DNA from 3 places in the Rheinheimera sp. ATLC3 genome. Region 1 is predicted to be linked to each of the others. Evidence: predicted binding sites of a transcription regulator. Region 1 holds the regulator's gene; each other region holds the start of a gene.
What was found. Region 1 encodes LexA, which represses DNA repair genes until DNA is damaged. Its sites were predicted from a motif close to TACTGTNNATATNNACAGTA; they were not measured.
Positions count from the first base shown of each region.

Region 2: umuD (translesion error-prone DNA polymerase V autoproteolytic subunit) is a predicted target of LexA. The motif match lies at 1,896-1,915, and genes of this name have one in related genera.
Region 3: imuA (translesion DNA synthesis-associated protein ImuA) is a predicted target of LexA. The motif match lies at 1,237-1,256, and genes of this name have one in related genera.

Region 1 is NZ_CM182103.1:2,405,583-2,408,863, reverse strand. It holds gene coxB (cytochrome c oxidase subunit II) at 1-712, opposite strand, end outside; gene lexA (transcriptional repressor LexA) at 1,019-1,636, opposite strand; gene plsB (glycerol-3-phosphate 1-O-acyltransferase PlsB) at 1,775-3,281, shown strand, end outside.
Region 2 is NZ_CM182103.1:1,613,391-1,616,671, forward strand. It holds gene AC5SV9_RS07550 (DNA/RNA non-specific endonuclease) at 1-100, shown strand, start outside; gene AC5SV9_RS07555 (imm11 family protein) at 174-746, opposite strand; gene AC5SV9_RS07560 (AHH domain-containing protein) at 749-1,471, opposite strand; gene umuD (translesion error-prone DNA polymerase V autoproteolytic subunit) at 1,927-2,358, shown strand; gene umuC (translesion error-prone DNA polymerase V subunit UmuC) at 2,355-3,281, shown strand, end outside.
Region 3 is NZ_CM182103.1:478,111-481,391, reverse strand. It holds gene rlmC (23S rRNA (uracil(747)-C(5))-methyltransferase RlmC) at 1-826, shown strand, start outside; gene AC5SV9_RS02285 (hypothetical protein) at 823-1,131, opposite strand; gene imuA (translesion DNA synthesis-associated protein ImuA) at 1,269-1,937, shown strand; gene AC5SV9_RS02275 (Y-family DNA polymerase) at 1,939-3,281, shown strand, end outside.

The sequences.
Region 1 (3,281 bases):
TTGGCATATAACCATGATCTTTGCCGCACAGCTCAGCACACTGGCCCCGGTATATGCCAGGCTCGTCGATACGGGTCCAGGCCTCATTAATAAAGCCCGGGTTAGCATCTTTTTTAACAGCAAACGCCGGCACCCACCATGAGTGAATCACATCATCTGACGTCATTAGAAAACGTACTTTTTTGCCAGTCGGCAGAACCAGTGGCCGGTCAACCTCCAGCAAGTAGTTTTCACCCTTGGCAAATCTATTGGCTATTTGCTCTTTCTGCGTAGCCAGTAAAGAGTAAAACTCAACGTCATGCTCCAGATACTTGTAGTGCCATTTCCACTGCGAACCGGTGACGACTACTGTGACATCAGCCTCAGTAGTATCTTCCATTGCGATCAGGGTTTTGGTGGCCGGAATGGCCATAAGAATCAGAATAAGTACCGGTATGGCGGTCCAGAGTATTTCTACTTTGGTGCTTTCATGGAATTGGGCGGGTTGCACACCCCGTGCTTTTCGGTGGCGAACGATGGACCAGAACATGATCCCGAACACCACTGCACCAATAACGCAGCAGATCCAGAAAATTGTCATGTGCAGGTGATATACCCGCTGACTGATTTCTGTTACCCCTTTGGTCATATTCAGGGGCATATCTGCTGCATTAGCCGATGCAGCTAAAAGCAGGGTTGGCAGCGACCAACGAAGACTACGCGTTTTCGTCACTGGACTTCTCCTCTGTCATTTTGCAAAGCAAACTGCAGAAACTAAGTACACAGTACTACACGGTCCTTACACACCCATCCCGAACCTATGTATGAAGTTTCATCAGTTTATTATTTTTATTGTTAGCGTCGGCTTCGGGGCTAGCGCAGAAGCCGGAACTGACCCTGTTGTTATTTTTTAATCAGTTTCAGGTTAAGAATTATCCAAATTACACTCAGTGTAAACCCCTAAATAACAAAAGCGCTGGCAAACCTAGGTGGTCGTACCAGCGCTTTTGTAAAAATAACTTATTGAGGTTAGTACAAATTATAACCAATTTCCGTTACGGATAACGCCTACAGCCAAGCCCTCGACGGCAAAGTGCTGGACGCGTAAGTCCACTTTAATTACATCAAAATCTCTATTTTCCGGATGTAAAAAAACAGTGCTGCCATCACGCTGAAATCTTTTTACGGTAACATCTTCATCAACCCTGGCAACAATAACCTGGCCAGGTTGCACCTGACTGGTTTTATGCACCGCCAACAGATCCCCGTCGAGAATGCCGATGTCCTGCATACTCATACCTTGCACCCTGAGCAAAAAATCAGCATGGGGTTTAAACAAGTTTGCGTCTACCTGATAATGCTCCTGCACATGTTCTGCTGCGAGTATCGGTTGGCCAGCGGCAACTTTACCAATCAAAGGCAACCCCAGTTGCTCCGGTTCGTCTGTATCAACCAATCTGATACCGCGCGAAGTGCCAGGCATCATTTCAATAACGCCTTTTTTAGCAAGGGCTTTTAAATGTTCTTCTGCGGCATTTGCCGATTTAAAGCCCAGTTGTTGTGCAATTTCGGCGCGGGTTGGTGGCATGCCGCTATCTTGTTGATAATCTTTTATCAGCTGCAAAATTTCTGCCTGGCGTGGCGTCAGTGGTCTCATAGTGCTGGTTACCTGTACAGTTAATACTGTGAGTATATACAGGCATGCTACAATTGCAAGCATCTGTGCTGACGCACATTTTTCTGCACTACACTGACGTGCTATGCTAGGCGACTTTTTAACTGAGGTGAGTAGGCTATGTTCCGGCCGGTAAAATTGTTTGCAGCCTTATTAAAATGGCCAATGTGGCCGCTGCTGAAGTACAAAATTGTTCCCGAACAAGCTGTTTCAGAACTGGCGTTAGATAAAAACAGGCCATTCTTTTACATTTGCGCTACGGAGTCAGCAGCAGATTTAGCAGCAATCCGCCGTGTTTGTGGATCTCTCGGACTACCCGATCCGGCAGAGGATGTCAGCCTAAATGGCATCGAGCATCCACGGACGTTATTTCTTGAAAAACCTCATACTTTATGGCTGAAACGCGGAAAAACCACTGCACTGGCGCAAGGGCAGGCTTTGTTGCAGGCTCATCTTGATGATCCGGCACTGGATGCGCAACTAGTGCCTATTTCATTACTGTGGGGCCGGGCGCCGGGTAAAGAAAATAGCATTAAATGGCTATTGGGCGAAGCACATGCACCAAACTGGCTGGCGAAACTCTTAATAGTACTGATATCCGGCCGCCATACGCTGGTTCGGTTTAGCCGGGCCGTAGCACTGAAACAAATGGCCGCAGAATTTGGTGCCGAGCAGCAGACAGCCCATAAGCTGCTGAGAATGTCGCGATTCCATTTTTACCGGCAACGCCTGGCGGCAACAGGCCCCAAGCTGGTGAATCGCGCCCAGTTGTTTAATGCCCTACTGGCGGCTCCTGCGCTTAAAAAAGCGATAGAAGATGAAGCTAAAGCCAAGCGGATATCAGTCAGTGATGCCCGGCAGGAAGCCAGAAAACTGTTGCTGGAAATAGCGGCAGATTATCGCGCTACGACGCTACGTGTGGGTGACCGGGTACTACGCTGGTTATGGAGTAAGTTATACACGGGTATAAAAATTAATAATGCTGACATGCTGCGGGATCTGGCGCAAAAGGGGCACGAAATAGTCTATGTCCCCTGTCATCGCAGCCATATGGATTATTTGTTACTAAGCTACGTCATTTATCAGCAAGGCTTGGCGCCGCCGCATATAGCTGCCGGTATTAACCTGAACTTTTGGCCCGCAGGGCCCATTTTCCGCCGCGGAGGCGCTTTTTTTATCAGGCGAAGTTTCAGTGGTAATAAGTTGTACTCAGCCGTATTTCGCGAGTATTTATGCCAGCTGTTTAGTAAGGGTTATTCGGTTAAATATTACACCGAAGGTGGCCGAAGCCGCACCGGTCGCTTATTGCAGCCCAAAACAGGCATGCTGGCCATGACGCTGCAGTCGATGCTGCGCGGTATTGAAAGGCCTGTAACACTGGTACCGGTTTACCTTGGCTATGAGCACGTAATGGAAGTAAACACTTACCTACGTGAACTTAAGGGTTCCGGCAAACAGAAAGAGTCTGCCTGGGGTGTCATTAAAGCAATCCGCAATTTACGCGACTATGGTTATGGTTACGTCAACTTTGGTGAGCCGATAACACTGAATAATTACCTGAACCAGCATGTACCAGACTGGAAACAGGATCTACACCCAATGGAGGTGCAAAAGCCTCAATGGCTGA
Region 2 (3,281 bases), 790 kb from region 1:
GTCCCGTACCGGTTTAAACATCATGCCGTCGCTACCGTCATATAAAGAACCAGCTGTCGAAGGCCAGGTTGGTGGTTTGAAAACTGATCTTGGTTGCTGACGGTTTACCATACTGCCCAAGGTTAAGGCCTCGGGCAGTTTAACTACACTCCATATCTGCTATTGGCCCCTCATCAAAATATGTTTAATAAGTCTTCGTCGAACCGCACACCAGTAAGATGGTGTCTTTCACAACATTGCTTAAACGCTTCAGATACGAATAGCGCCTTATAACCTTCAAGCTCAGATTTAAAAATGTTTAAATCCTGCAGGCTATTTTCATCAAAGACAAGGGTTTCTAATCCGCACTCAAACCCGTCCAGATATTTTTTTAAGCATAACTCTGCCTGCTCTTTACCTGCAGACATACAGTTAAAAAAGTCATAGTGGACACCCTCGATTATTAGCGGCAATAACTCACCGTCTTTCGCAATTAAAGGCATCAGGCACTCTTTCGCTTTACTGTTCAGCAGTAAGAAGCCACCCCAAAAGGATACGTCAGGTAACGGTGTTCCGTTTTGAAAAGGTTCGCTTAAAGTACATTCTGGTTGCACCCAACGATCTTTAATAGTCTCGTGCAATCTGACAAACCGGCGAACCAACTTTAAATCTGTATCACCAATCAGTTCGGCAACTTGCATCAGATCCAAATCCGGCACTTCGTACAAATTAATCTCTCGTTTTAAGCGATAAACTTTCGTGCTCATAGTTAACTACTTCTTTTCTCTTCGAGGATTTTGACTGGATGCGTGCCAGTTTTAAGCTGCACTTTAACAGCATGAAGTCGATTTAAATAAAGTGCTTCAGGCAGATTGTCATTAGACAGCAAATCGCTAATCCACTCTTCATACTGATAGGTATGCAGCTTGCGGTGAGCTGGGGCATCAGGGGTAGCCCAATCATCCGGGGTATTTCGGACAAAGTTTCGGAGCCACACGCCGTTTACCGGATCATTAATACCAATGCCGTACTGATGTAAGTTCAGGCGACACGTCAACATATCCACTTTTAAATATCGACCTTTGCCTGGAATAATATGGTGGGCTTCGTGAAACGATGTCGGCTTCACCTCGCCTACGGCTCGCATATTTCTAACAAGGCGTTTTGTTGGGTGGTGCTCCTCAACCTGTAATTCAGTCGAGGATTTCAGCTTATTAGCAGCACGGTAATCTGTAAGTTGCGTTTGCAATCTAACATGGGCTGCGATTTTCCGACGCTCCATCCGTAGATGTTTTTGATCACGCTCACACTTGGCAATCCGCTGCAGTTTTGATAGTTGGCACTCGTTTTTGGGTGCTGCTTTGTGTCGCTCAAGATGAAACGCCCGAGCCTTAACCTCATAGTTATAGATAACCATTTCGAGTGGACTTGGGTTCAACGGGCGTTGTGGCATTGGCATAGCAGGAAAGTTGTTTGCGGTAGTTGGTTTCATCCTGAAGTCTACTCCCTATATCTCTCAACAGTTGACCGCATTCTAGTATCTGAGCTATTTGACATCAACCTTTTGTAAATCTATTTTTAACCAATAATTCACCCTTAAGGTTTGGTTATGGATAATCAGCGCGTCACTGAGCAACAGGCAGTGCAACTTCTGCAGCAATGGAATGGTGTGGGCCATGACTTGCCGTCTTTGGCAAAACTCAAACCAGCCAGCGATAAACAAGCAATACTCCTATTACTACCCGGCTATTTGTGTAATCAGTGGTATCAAGTTGGCGAAACCTATAGCTCTTACAGGGAGGCACTAACCTGCTTAGGCTCCCTAATAGATAGAAGCCGAACGACTTCACAGTTACCAAACTGAGCGAGCATTAAACTCCTTTGTATCAGAATTGCCAATTCTGGCCTGGCTGATATACTGTATATCCATACATATATGAGGTGGGTATGTCAGCAGTATTTATTGGTAACGCCGATTTCTGGCCGAAACAACAAATTCCCTTCTATAGCGATCCAGTCAAGGCGGGCTTTCCCTCACCAGCACAAGATTATGTTGAACGAACGCTAGACTTAAACGAACTATGTATTCGCCACCCTAATGCCACGTTTTTTGTTCGGGTTGAGGGTGATTCGATGATAGAGGCAGGCATTTATGACGGTGATGTATTGGTAGTAGACCGCTCTGTAGATGCCGAGCATGGTGATATCGTGGTTGCGGCAGTAGGCAATGAGTTTACCGTGAAAGAGTTATGTACCCGGCCATCGCTTATGTTGTTACCGCGCAATTCGGCTTACAAACCGATACGACCACGTAACGGTGAGGAGCTGAACATCTTTGGGGTAGTGACCAACGTTATTAGGCAAATGAAACGCAAATGACACCCTCCGTATTTGCGCTGGTGGACTGTAATAACTTCTACGCCAGCTGTGAGAAGTTGTTCCGGCCTGACTTAACGAACACGCCAGTAGTGGTGCTTTCTAATAATGATGGCTGTGTGGTTGCTCGCTCAAGAGAAGCAAAGAAACTCGGTATTAAAATGGGCGTGCCTGTGTTTCAAGTCCGTGAGTTAATGCAAAAACATGGTGTAGTAGCATTCTCTTCCAACTACGCACTTTATGCCGATATGTCACAGCGCGTTATGAGCACCCTTGAAAGCCTGGCTCCCAGGGTAGAAGTATATTCTATTGACGAATCTTTCTTGGATTTGACCGGTGTTGATTTTAGCCAGAGCCTGACCGAATTCGGCATACAAGTACGAAAGGTAGTGCATAAGTGGACAGGCATTACCGTCTGCGTAGGTATAGCACCAACCAAAACGCTGGCAAAACTGGCTAACCATGCAGCCAAAACATGGCCGAAAACCGGTGGCGTAGTCGATTTAACCTCTAAGGATAGGCAACGCAAGCTACTGGCCCTGTTACCAGTTAATGAAGTATGGGGTATTGGCAGCAAGCTAACCAAACGCCTGCAGCAACTGGGTATTGATACGGCACTGCAGCTGGCAGATGCTGATCCGAAGTTTATTCGTCAGCACTTTTCAGTGGTGGTAGAGCGCACGGTCAGGGAATTAAATGGTGAGTCTTGCATGGCGCTGGAAGAGATGGCACCAACTAAAAAACAGATTGTCAGTAGTCGGGCATTCGGTGAGCGTATAACTGACAAACAGCAAATGCAGGAGGCCATTAGCGAGTACGTCAGCCGGGCCTGCAAGAAACTGCGTACCGAACAACAAGAAGCTAAGCATTTAACGGTATTTCTTCGTACCAGCCCGTTTAGCGATAAAGATGCACCCTATAGCGGC
Region 3 (3,281 bases), 1.9 Mb from region 1:
TGCCGGTTTAACGCCGTATCACATTGAAAGCCGCCGTGGTGAGCTGAAGTTTATTTTGCTAAGCCAAAGCCTTCATAGCGGACGCTTTATGCTGCGTTTTGTGCTGCGTTCTAAAAATTGCCTGGCGTCAATACAAAAGCATTTACCCTGGCTGCTACAGCAATTACCCGAGTTGGAAGTGTGCTCCGTTAATCTGCAACCCAAACCGGCAGCAATACTGGAAGGGGAAGAAGAAATTGTACTGACAGAGCACAGTGTTCTGGCTGAGCAATTAAACGCCGTGCCATTGTATTTACAGCCGCAAAGCTTTTTTCAAACTCAACCGGTGATGGCTGCCAGCCTTTACCAGACGGCGGCTGACTGGGCGGCGCAACTGCAGCACCAACATGGTTGTTTCACAAAGATCTGGGATTTATTCTGTGGTGTCGGCGGCTTTGGTTTACATGTGGCGAGCCCCTCGCAGCAATTGACAGGCATTGAAATTGCGCCCGCCGCCATTGCCAGTGCGACCAGATCGGCAGCAGAACTGGGGTTTACTGATGTGAAATTTCAGGCTCTGGATTCTGCCGCTTTTGCGCAGGCGGCAGCAGCACCGCCGGATTTACTGGTGGTAAACCCGCCAAGACGCGGTTTGGGGCTTGGATTGTGCCAGGATATACAGCGGCTGGCACCTGACTGGCTGCTGTACTCAAGCTGTAATGCTGACAGCCTGGCGCAGGATTTAGCCAGGCTTTCCCAATACCGGTTAATAAAAGTACAGCTATTTGATATGTTTGCTCACAGTAGCCACTATGAAGTACTGACTCTGTTGGCGAAACAGGCTTAGCGCCTGCCTTCAAGGATGCGCACGATTTCCCGGCTGTGTTCAAACAGTTCAATCACAGTACCCTCTATCTGAATACTGATAATACCGTCTGTATCAGGCTGGCCCAGTACAATACCACGGCGGTAATAGTCGTCTGGTAAAAACTGGCCGGGTGCCAGCTTTTTCTGCCAGCCAGGAGGCAGAGGCTTTCCCTGCTCCAGCTTTTTGGCCAGCCCAGGCGGCAGAGGTTTATCTTTATCCGGTGCAGCCATCAGCGGCTGACTGATAAGTAAAACAAGGCTACAGGTTACTAATATCTTGTTCATATTGCTTACCTTCTTGTGTGTATGGCTAAGTTGTAACAGTTGCAGCTTAACTGCAGCTTAACTGGCCAGCCAGGCTTTGCCTTGCATCCGGATATTGTTGCTATATACTGTATCGATATACAGTATTTGAGGTGAGTATGTCTGCATTACTTGAGCAATTAACCCGGCGTCAGCTGCTGTGGCATGGCAATAGCCAGCAGGCCGCGTATCAGGCGGTCACATCCGGTTATGCTGAGTTGGATAAGCAACTGGCGGGTGGCTTTCCGGCAAACGGCCTGATTGAGATCCAGACCGAGCAGGGCATAGGTGAACTGCGGTTGTTGCTACCCTATTTGCAACAGCAACATCAGGATGGGCGTTTGCTGGTGATGATCTCTCCCCCGGCTGATCCCTGCGCCGATATGCTGGCGGGCGCGGGGATTAATCTGACGCAGTTGTTGGTTGTTAGCGTTAAAAACAGTAAAGAAGCGCTATGGGCGGCAGAGCAATGCTTGCAAAGCGGCTGTGTGGCCGCTGTGTTGCTGTGGCAGGTATTGTTACGGCTGGCTCAGGCACGGCGTTTACAACTGGCTGCTGAGCAAGGTAATGCCAGTCTGATCTTGTTGCGCCGGCCTCAGGCTGCATTAAGCTTGCCGGTGAATTTAAGCCTGACACTGGCTGCACATCCTTATGGTGTCTTGCTGAATGTGAATAAGCGAAAAGGAGGTTGGCCTGCCGGTCCTTTTCTGGTCGATATGCAAAGCCGCTGGCCGGCGCTCAGTTATCGCTATGACGGGCTAAAGCAGGCACAACGCAAGGCTGGCTGACATGGCGCTATATTTGTATCTGCAGTTTCCTGCATTACAACTGGACAACACCAGTATAGCGGCAACTTCGGCTTTGCCACTGGCGGTGGTTGATGAGCAGCACCGTATCGTCCAGCTTGACCGCCTCTGTGCTGAGCGGGGTATTAAGTTTGGTATGACACTGGGAAGTGCAGCAGCGCTGTGTCATAACCTGCAGCTTATTCCGTATCAGCATGCCCGGCAACTGGAGTTGTTAGACGCTGTAGCACAGCAACTGTATCAGCTAAGCCCTGATATTGCGCTGGATCCGCCCGAGGGCCTGTACCTTCGATTATGCCAAATTCTAAGTTTGTACCAGGGGCTGGACGGTTGCTGGCAGGCTGTGCAAAGTGCTCTGGCGGCTTTGCCTTACCGTTACTTTTATGCAACCGGCAACACACCTTTGGCGGCTAAATGTCTGGCCCGGCAACAGCTGAACCTTATCAGCAGCGATGGCGAAGTTCTGCTGGCACAATTACAGCGTAGTCCGCTCAGATTTACAGATTTAAGCACTGAAATACAACAGCAACTGCAGCGCTTGGGCTTGCAGCAACTGGGGCAGGTGATGGCGTTGTCACAGGCAGAGCTTGGCCGGCGGTTTGAACATAGTCTGCTCAGTTACCTTGGCCGGCTACGCGGCGAGTTTTATCATGCCCTGGATTATATTCAGCCGCAGCAGGGCTTTAGCAGCACACTTGAGCTGCTTTATGATATCAGTGACACCGCCGTGCTTAATACACCGCTTAAATTGCTGCTGCAGCAGCTTGAGCGGCAGTTGCAGCGCGCTGATGCACTGTGCCATCAGTTGCTGCTGGAAATACGGTTTCGTGCTCAGAAGCCGTTGACGATAGTCATCAGTTCGGTGCAGGGAGAATACCGGGCCGCGCAGTGGCTGAGGTTGTGCCAACTTAAGCTGGAAACTGTGCGCCTGACTGAGCCTGCATCCGGCATAAAGCTTGACGTGCCACGCTTTGCACCGCAGCGCCCGGATAATAATACCTTGTTCCAACCGGTACAGGGCGGCTTGTCTGCATTGCAGCTAACTTCTGTGCTGCAGGCCCGGCTGGGCCGTGCTGCTGTCAGTGGTTTGTCGTTGCAAAATCAGCATTTGCCCGAGCAGGCCAGTGGCCGGCCTCTGCCTTTTAGCTCTGCCAACAATGAGGTTGCTGCCCTTGCTGTCAGGCCGGCGTTTTTATTTCAATCTGCCATCGCATTGACCGAACAGGTTGAACTGAACAGCGGCCCGGAACGGTTTTGTATCAATCGCTGGCAACCACAGCTACAGCGGGATTACTTTATTGGCCGTAACCGTAAGGGGCAATGGCT